2 regions of the Kribbella sp. NPDC048915 genome follow, and region 2 is predicted to be linked to the other one. Evidence: riboswitches for the same ligand, from Rfam matches in the RefSeq annotation. Region 2 holds a riboswitch; the other holds the start of a gene.
The links. Region 2 has a riboswitch for S-adenosylmethionine ahead of AB0B82_RS30745 (aminotransferase class V-fold PLP-dependent enzyme). Riboswitches for the same ligand answer to the same signal wherever they lie in the genome.
Positions count from the first base shown of each region.

Region 1: it holds a riboswitch for S-adenosylmethionine, as region 2 does, so the genes downstream of both, thrC (threonine synthase) here and AB0B82_RS30745 (aminotransferase class V-fold PLP-dependent enzyme) in region 2, are expected to answer to the same signal.

Region 1 is NZ_JBEZFT010000091.1:11,728-16,153, forward strand. Features, by position in the region: gene AB0B82_RS30625 (DNA-3-methyladenine glycosylase 2 family protein) at 1-287, shown strand, start outside; gene AB0B82_RS30630 (cation:proton antiporter) at 310-1,533, shown strand; SAM riboswitch class I at 1,623-1,764, shown strand; gene thrC (threonine synthase) at 1,778-3,043, shown strand; gene AB0B82_RS30640 (ubiquitin-like small modifier protein 1) at 3,040-3,318, shown strand; gene AB0B82_RS30645 (zinc-dependent alcohol dehydrogenase family protein) at 3,343-4,359, shown strand.
Region 2 is NZ_JBEZFT010000092.1:7,065-11,490, reverse strand. Features, by position in the region: gene AB0B82_RS30760 (DUF4184 family protein) at 45-842, opposite strand; gene AB0B82_RS30755 (DinB family protein) at 873-1,394, opposite strand; gene AB0B82_RS30750 (hypothetical protein) at 1,399-2,121, opposite strand; SAM riboswitch class IV at 2,255-2,368, shown strand; gene AB0B82_RS30745 (aminotransferase class V-fold PLP-dependent enzyme) at 2,386-3,750, shown strand; gene AB0B82_RS30740 (prolyl oligopeptidase family serine peptidase) at 3,773-4,426, opposite strand, start outside.

The DNA of each region.
Region 1 (4,426 bases), on a different contig from region 2:
CGCTGCCGGGGGTCGGGGTGTGGACGGCGGCCGAGGTGCGGCAGCGGGCGCACGGTGACGCGGATGCGTTCTCGTTCGCGGACTACCACGTGTCCCGCAACGTCTCGTACGCACTGATCGGCGAGGAGCTCGACGACGACGGTTGCGCCGAGCTGATCGAGCCGTACCGCGGGCACCGGTTCCGGGTGCAGCGCCTGCTGGAGCTCGCCGGTGTCGGACACCCCCGGTACGGCCCGCGCAAGTCGCTTCCGACGCACACGCCTGGAGCCACGCATCGACTGAGGTAGCCGTGGGAACCTGGTCCGCACCATGATCGACGGAAACGGTCTGTACCTGGTGGCGGGTCTCGCCCTGTTACTCGGAGCCGTGCTGCCGCGGCTGCTGTCCCGGTACGCCGTGTCCGCGCCGATCGCCTTCATCGGCGCGGGTCTGCTGCTCGGTCTCGTGGTGGATCAGACCCACCTCAGCCCGATCGCCGAACCTGAGCTGACCAAGCATCTGGCCGAGCTGACCGTGATCGTCGCGCTGATGGGTGTCGGCCTGGCGATCGACCGCCCGCTCAGCCTGCTCAGCTGGGCGGTGACCTGGCGGTTGCTGTTCATCGCGATGCCCGCCGGGATTGCCGCGCTCACCGGCGTCGGCTGGCTGCTCGGACTCGCGCCGGCCACCGCACTGCTCGTCGCGGCCATGCTGGCGCCGACGGACCCGGTGCTCGCCTCCGACGTCCAGGTGGAAGGTCCGACGACCGGGCCGGACGCCGAGCTGGACGAGGACGACGAGGTGCGGTTCGCGCTCACGTCCGAGGCGGGGCTGAACGACGGGATGGCGTATCCGTTCGTCTACCTGGCCATCTTCATCGCCGCCAAGAGCCTGTCGCCATGGGAGTGGGTCGCTTGGGAGGTGGTCGGGAAGTCCGTGCTGGGCGTGGCCATCGGCTTCGGCGCCGGCTGGTTGCTCGGGCGGATGACGTTCTCCGCCCCGGCCCGGAGCCTGCGGTTGTCCGAATCGAGAGAGCCGGTGCTCGCGCTGGCGATGACGTTGGGTGTGTACGGGCTCACAGAGGTACTGCACGGGTACGGGTTCATCGCGGTCTTCGTGGCGGCGCTGACGCTACGGTCGGTGGAGAGCAAACACGAGTTCCACGGCGAGCTGCACGACTTCATCGGTGAGCTCGAACACATTCTGACCTGGGGTGTTCTGCTGCTGCTCGGCGCTGCGATCACGGCTGGGTTGCTGGAGCCGCTGACATTCAGCGGTGTGCTGATCGGCGTACTGCTGGTGTTCGTCGTGCGGCCGCTGGTCGGCTGGCTGTCGCTGGCGCGGTCCGGGCTGAGCAGGTCTGAGCGGTGGGCGACGGCGGCGTTCGGCGTACGTGGCGTGGGGTCGGTGTTCTACCTGGCTGTAGCCGGGGCGTACTTCGAGGACGAGTTGCCGTGGCTGTGGGCGACATTGGGCTTCACGGTGGTCCTAAGCGTGGTGGTGCACGGTGTTGCGGCGACGCCGGTGATGCGCTTCCTGGAGCGCCGCAGCTGAGAGCGAAGCCAGGGGCGGCGCTGAGATCGCGCGTCTCGGATGCTGGGAACGAAGAACACAATATGGACCCGATTGGGTAATCTCGGGGGAGCTCATCCAGAGGGACTGAGGGAAACGGCCCGTTGACGTCCCGGCAACCCTCCCCGTCGAGACCCCCGTCCGGGGCGCTCCGCGAGGGAACGGTGCCAAATCCGTCCCGCGCCGAGATCCGGCGACCGGGGAAGATGAGGAGGGAACCTCACTCATGAGCCTGACCGCCGCCGGCACCCACACCATCCGCGAAGGTGCCTTTGGCAACGGTACGCACCTCAGCTGTCGCGCCTGTGGCGCCAAGTCGCCGCTCGGCCCGTTCTACGCCTGTATGGAGTGCTTCGGTCCGCTCGAGGTCGGATACGAGTACCCGACCATCACGCGGGAGCAGATCGAGGCCGGCCCCAAGAACATCTGGCGGTACCAGCCGCTGCTGCCCGTCCCGGTGGACGTGGCGAGCTTCCCGAACACCGAGCCCGGCTACACCCGGCTCGTCGACGCGCAGAACCTGGCCCGCGAGCTCGGCCTGCGCAAGCTGTGGGTGAAGGACGACTCCGGCAACCCGACGCACTCCTTCAAGGACCGTGTGGTTGCGTCAGCCTTGAGCGCGACCCGCGAGCTCGGCATGAAGGTCTTCGCCTGCCCGTCCACCGGCAACCTGGCCAACGCCGTCGCCGCGGCCGCCGCCCGGGCCGGGATCCGCTCGGTCGTGTTCATCCCGCACGACCTCGAGCGCCCGAAGGTGATCACCACCGCCGTGTACGGCGGCACGCTGGTCGCCGTCGAGGGCAACTACGACGACGTGAACAAGCTCGCCTCCGAGATCGCCGGTGAGGAGGAAGGCTGGGCGTTCGTCAACGTGAACGTCCGCCCGTACTACTCCGAGGGCTCGAAGACGCTCGCGTTCGAGATCGCCGAGCAGCTCGGCTGGCGGCTGCCGCAGCAGATCGTCATCCCGGTCGCGTCCGGTTCGCAGCTGACCAAGATTGACAAGGGCTTCACCGAACTCGGCAAGCTCGGCCTGGTCGACGCCACCGACTACAAGGTGTACGGCGCGCAGGCGACGGGTTGCTCGCCGGTGGCGCAGGCGTTCCGCGACGGCCACGACGTGGTCAAGCCGGTGCGCCCGGACACGATCGCGAAGTCGCTGGCGATCGGCAACCCGGCCGACGGCCCGTACGTGCTCGACGTCGCCCGCCGGACCGGTGGCGCGATCGAGGACGTCAGCGACGACGAGGTCGTCGAGGGCATCCAGTTGCTGGCCCGGACCGAGGGCATCTTCGCCGAGACCGCGGGCGGCGTGACCGTTGCGACCCTGAAGAAGCTGATCGCGACCGGACAGCTCGACCCCGAGGCCGAGACGGTGATCATCAACTCCGGCGACGGGCTGAAGACGCTCGACGCCGTGGCCGACCGGGTCGGCCCCAAGGTGACCATTCCCGCGTCGTACGACGCCTTCGTGAAGGCAGGACTGCAGTGAGTGTGAGCGTTCGCGTCCCGACCATCCTGCGGCCCTACACCCAGGGCGCGTCCGAGGTCTCCGCCGAGGGCGGCACCCTGACCGAGGTGCTCGACTCGCTCGACGCGTCGTACCCCGGGATCAAGGGGCGCGTCCTCGACGAGTCCGGCGAGCTGCGCCGCTTCGTCAACGTGTACGTCGACGACGACGACGTCCGGTTCGCCGAGGGCCTGCAGACCACGATCAAGGACGGCGGCCAGGTCTCGATCATCCCGGCCGTCGCCGGCGGCTGCTGAGAACTGCTGACATAGGCTGCTCGGGTGCGAGCGGTCGTGGTCGAGAAGTACGGCGTACTGCCGGAGGTTCGTGAGGTACCCGAGCCTTCGGCGGACGCCGGATCGGTGGTACTGCGGGTCGCGGCGACCGGATTGTGCCGGAGCGACTGGCACGGGTGGATGGGGCACGACTCCGACATCGTGCTGCCGCACGTGCCAGGGCATGAGCTGGCCGGGACGATCGCTGCGGTCGGGGCCGGCGTCACCGGGTGGGCGGTCGGGGACCGGGTCACGACGCCGTTCATCTGCGCTTGTGGTGAGTGTGAGCAGTGCCGGGAGGGCAACCACCAGGTTTGCCCGCATCAGTTGCAGCCCGGGTTCAACTACTGGGGTTCGTTCGCGGAGTACGTCGCCGTACCGTATGCGGCGGTGAACCTGGTCCGGTTGCCCGACGAGATGGATTTCGCCACCGCGGCCGGCCTCGGGTGCCGCTTCGCGACGTCGTTCCGCGCCGTACATCAGGTCGGCCGGGTCGTCGCCGGGGAACGGGTCGCCGTGTTCGGCTGCGGCGGTGTCGGGCTGTCCGCGGTGATGATCGCGTCCGCGCTGGGTGCCGAGGTGATCGCGATCGACACCAACCCGGACGCGCTGACGCTGGCCCGCGAGTACGGCGCCGCGCACACGATCGCGGCGTCCGCCGAAACCGTTGCCCACCTGCGCGACCTGGGTGCCCCGCACGTCACTATCGACGCGCTGGGCTCGAACGAAGTCATCCAACAGGCGCTGCAAGCCCTGCGCCCGCGTGGTCGCCACGTGCAGATCGGTCTGCTTCCGCAAGGCGTCCAGCTGGACGTCAGCCGCCTGATCGGCCAGGAACTGTCCTGGCTCGGCAGTCACGGCATGCCCGCGCATGCCTATCCCGAAATGCTCGCCCTGGTTGCCTCCGGCAATCTGACCCCCAACCGCCTGGTCACTCGCACCATTACTCTCGAAGAAACGCCGGAGGCGCTGGCGGCCCTCACGCACGCGACACCAGCCGGAGTCACTGTCATCACCCCGTAGCAGTCGGCCGTCCCCGACGGGCGTGAACGTCCGCGGTGGCATCGGGCAATCAGGAGTATGACTGTGA
Region 2 (4,426 bases):
AGGCTACCCCGATGACCCCACGAGTCCCATGTGTCACACGCCGATCACGCCGCCCCATCCGTCGCGTCACGGCGCACCCACCACCGCCGCCGCCAGCGGATCAGGTGCCACACCAGGACGTACCCCACGAGAACGATCAGTGCGCCAGACACGAGACCGGACAGCACCAGCCGTACGGCGGTCTCACCCGCGAACGCACCGTCCACCCGGCCGAGCTCGACAGCAACACTCACGGCGGCGAAGGCGACCGCCAGGCCCAGCACGAAGTACCGCACCCACGCCGGGACTCCACTCGTGACGGCGGACGGCGACGTCCGCCGGTACCAGCGGTGGAGCCAGACCGCCAGGACGAGACAACCGCCGAGCGTGCTCACGTACTGGAGGACGCGGCTCACCTCCCAGCCCGCCGTCACTTCAGCGCCGAAGAATCCGGGAAAGCGGCGGACGAAGTACCCGTCCCAGTGTGTGAAGGCGTCCCAGATCACGTGCGTGAACGCGCCGGCCACGACGGAAACGACGGTCCACAGCACCGGCGCGCGACTCGGCTCAGGCAGGCGCGCTGCCAGACCTCGTGGAGCCAGAGCCACCAGCGGCCGCCGCAGCGCGAAGTGGAAGACGAGCAGCAGTAACAACGCCAGCAACGGGTCCAGCCAGAGCGCCGACGTGACCTTGTGCGTGAGCGTCAGCGTGAGGTTGCCGTGGATGTACTGCGTCGCGATCTGGTACAGCGGGCCGACGTACAGCAGGTCCGGGGCGACCGCACCGGCCACCAGTGCCGACGCCACGAACGGACGGCGGACCAGTGGAAGGACGGCCGCGGGATGGGCAAGGGGGAACGGCATCGCGGCAGCTTAGGGGTACGACGGGTCGTGTTACGCGCCCGTGGTGCCGTCGAGCTGCTCCCGCAAGAAGTCGGCGTGGCCACAGTGCCGCGCGTACTCGCCGATCAGGTGGATGTAGATCATCCGTAGCGTCGACTCGGTGTCCTTGAACGTGAAGCGCTCGTCCAGCGAGCGGCCGGCCGCGGCCTCGTCGGAGAGCTTCCACTCGTGGATCAGGCCCTCGTACGCCGCTTGCGCGTCGGCCGGATCGATCAGCTCGAAGTCCGCGTCCTTGCCGAGCTCCGGCGCGAACAGCGGCTCGGCCGGGTCGTCGGCGAGGTGGATCCGGAACCAGATGCGCTCGACCTTGGTGAGGTGCCGGATCAGTCCGAGCAGTGAGAGGTTCGACGGCGGTGACGGCCGCGTCGCGAGCTGCTCCGCGGTCAGACCGGCGCATTTGTAGAGCAGCGTGGTCCGGTAGAACTGCAGATAGCCCGCCAACAGCTCGTGTTCCGGTGCAGTCAGCGAGCCGTCCGGTCGGTCGACCTGCGGCGCAGTCCACTCGGCGTGCATCCCACTATCCAACATCAGACTCCAGCCACCGCACACTTTGTTTCATCCACTCCCGCGGATTGGTGTCGAGGTATCGCGCCCAGTCGGGCTCACGCTCGCCACGCAGCCAGGCGTACCGGCCGAGCGCGTAGCCGTACATCGCCTCGGTCAGATAGCCGAGCCGGCGGGTGCCGTATCCCCGGCGCCCGGTCCGATAGAACTCGAAGGCCGCGTTCGCGTTGAAAATCCCGAAACCGAAGAACACCGTGAACAGGTCCGTGAGCGGCTCGCCGTCGCGGCGATCCGGGTCGATGCGCTGCTCGCCGAGCAGTCGCTGGTGTGCGAGCTCGTGAGCCATGGTCGCGATCAGCCCGACCGGCTGCGTCGTGTCCGCCATGTCGACGGTCACGACCGTCACGCCGTCCCGCCGTTGCCAATGCGCGGCCGCCCCGGACGACGAGGACTCGAACATCGGCAGGTTCTCGAGGAGCTCGTCGGTCTCGACCGGCTGCAGGTCCAGCCGGACTCGGCCGGGCGGCACCTCCAAGCGGTCGCACATGATTGCGAACAACTCCCGGACGTCGTCCTCGGAGCCGGTGTAGCCGGCCGGCAGGAACGACCGCTCCGGAAGCACCACCTCCCGCCGCAGCACGTCCGCACCGAACTCGGCGACGTACCAGTCGAGGTTTTCGTCGATCCACTGCTGCTCCACCGGCCGGACCGGACAGCTGGCTTTCTTCCACCACATCCCCCACCACCTCCTGCCCGATCCGACGCACCACGACCACCACTTGGTTGCAGTCTCACGATACGTTCATGTATCTCACATCACGAGATACCGACTGGCGGCGGTCGTGGCCCGTTCGTTACCGTTCTCGGCAGGTCATGAGCGCCAGCGTGAAGCCCCGGCTTGCTGGCCGGCAACCCTCCTCCGCGGTGGGGTGCCCCGGGTGAAGACCAGGCCGTGCGGATACCCCGCTCGGCAAGTGCGGACTTCTCTGGGAGCAGCATCATGTCGATCCTGTCCATTCTCGAGCCGGCCAGTGCGACGACTCCGCGGCGGACGATCGCCCCTCAGGTCACCGGCGCCATCCCGGCCACTGTCGGTTCGGACCTGCTCGTCCCGCTCGCGGACGGCCGCGTCACCGACTACGCGAACTTCGACCACGGCGCGAGCGCCCCGTGTCTGGAGTCCGTCCGGGCGAGCGTCGAGGCCGCGCTGCCGTCGTACGCGTCGGTGCACCGCGGCAACGGATACGCCTCGCGGATCAGCACGCAGTGGTACGAGCGGGCCCGCGCCGAAGTGCACGCGTTCGTCGGCGCCCGGGCCGAGGACCAGGTGATCTTCACCCGGCAGACCACCGACGCACTCAACCTGCTGGCCCACGCTGTGCCGGCCGACGCCACCGTCATCGTGTTCGAGTCCGAGCACCACGCCGCCCTGCTGCCCTGGCCGGCCGAGCGGACCGTGCGGCTCGCCGCGCCGTCCAGCCCTACCGACGCCGTGACCCGGGTTGCCGACGCGCTGCGCGAGGCGCCCGAAGGTCCGCGGCTGGTCGTGGTGACCGGAGCGTCCAACGTCACCGGCGAGATCTTCCCGGTCGCCGAGATCGCCAAGGTCGCCAAGGCACACGGCGCCCGGGTCTGCCTCGACGCTGCCCAGCTCGCCCCGCACCGCCCGGTCGACATCACCGCTCTGGACGTCGACTGGGTCGCGTTGTCCGGCCACAAGCTGTACGCCCCGTACGGCGCCGGTGCGCTGATCGGTCGCTCCGACTGGCTCGACGCCGCCGACCCGTACCTGTACGGCGGTGGCGCGACGCACGCCGTCACCGATGACTCCGTCGTCTGGTCGACCGGCCCGGCTCGGCACGAGGGCGGCTCCCCCAACGTCATCGGCGCCATCGCACTGGCCAGCGCCTGTGCCGCGATCACCAAGCACCGCGACGCCATCGAGCAGCACGAGCGCAGCCTGCTGGCCCGCCTGCGCACCGGGCTCGCCCAGCTCGACAACGTCACGACGTACTCGATCTTCGGCGAGGACGCCGACCGCGTGGGCACCGTCTGCTTCACGATCACCGGTCTGACCTCGACGCTGGTGTCCGCGGCGCTGAGCGCGGAGTACGGCATCGGCGTCCGCGACGGGAAGTTCTGTGCGCACCCGCTGGTCGGCCACCTGCTCGCCGACTCCCCCGAGCACGGTACGGCGGTCCGCGCCAGCCTCGGCCTCGGTACGACGCGCGAGCATGTGGACCGGCTGGTCGCCGCCGTACGGACGCTGGCCACGACCGGTCCGCGCCGGGAGTACGCGGAGAACGCCCACGGCTGTCAGCCGGTGGACGATCCCCGCGACCTCGAGGCTCCGCGGATCTGGTGACGACCCCGGTGCCGCAGCCCTCCTACTGCTCGGGAGGCTGAAGGCCTACATGGTGAGCAGCGAACGCCAGCAGGTCCGCCCACTCCGCCGCGACCATCGCGGCGGGCTTGCCGAAGCCATGGCCGGTGTTGACCTCGATGCGGGTCAAGACGGGCTGCGGACCGGACTGGGCATGCTGCAGTGCCGCGATGAACTTGTGGCTGTGCAACGGGACCACGCGATCGTCGTGGTCCCCGGTGACGACCAGCGTCGCCGGGTACTCCGTGCCCTCGCTGATGCGATGCAGCGGCGAGTACGCCAGCAGGTCCTCGAACTGCTCCGGATCGTCCGGAAGACCGTAGTCGGACGCCCACGCCGCCCCGACGGTGAACTTGTGGAACCGCAGCATGTCCAGCACGCCCACACCGGGCAGGGCGACCGCGAACAGATCGGGTCGTTGCGTCATCACCGCACCGACGAGCAGTCCGCCGTTGCTCCGACCGTGAATCGCCAGCTGGGCCGGCGTGGTCACGCCGGTCTCGACGAGGTGCTCGGCGACGCCGATGAAGTCGTCGAAGACGTTCTGCTTGTTCTTGAGCCGTCCGGCATCGTGCCACTCGGAGCCGTACTCGCCGCCACCACGCAGGTTCGTGATGACCAGTACGCCGCCCGCCGCGAGCCAGGCCGGCCAGCCGGG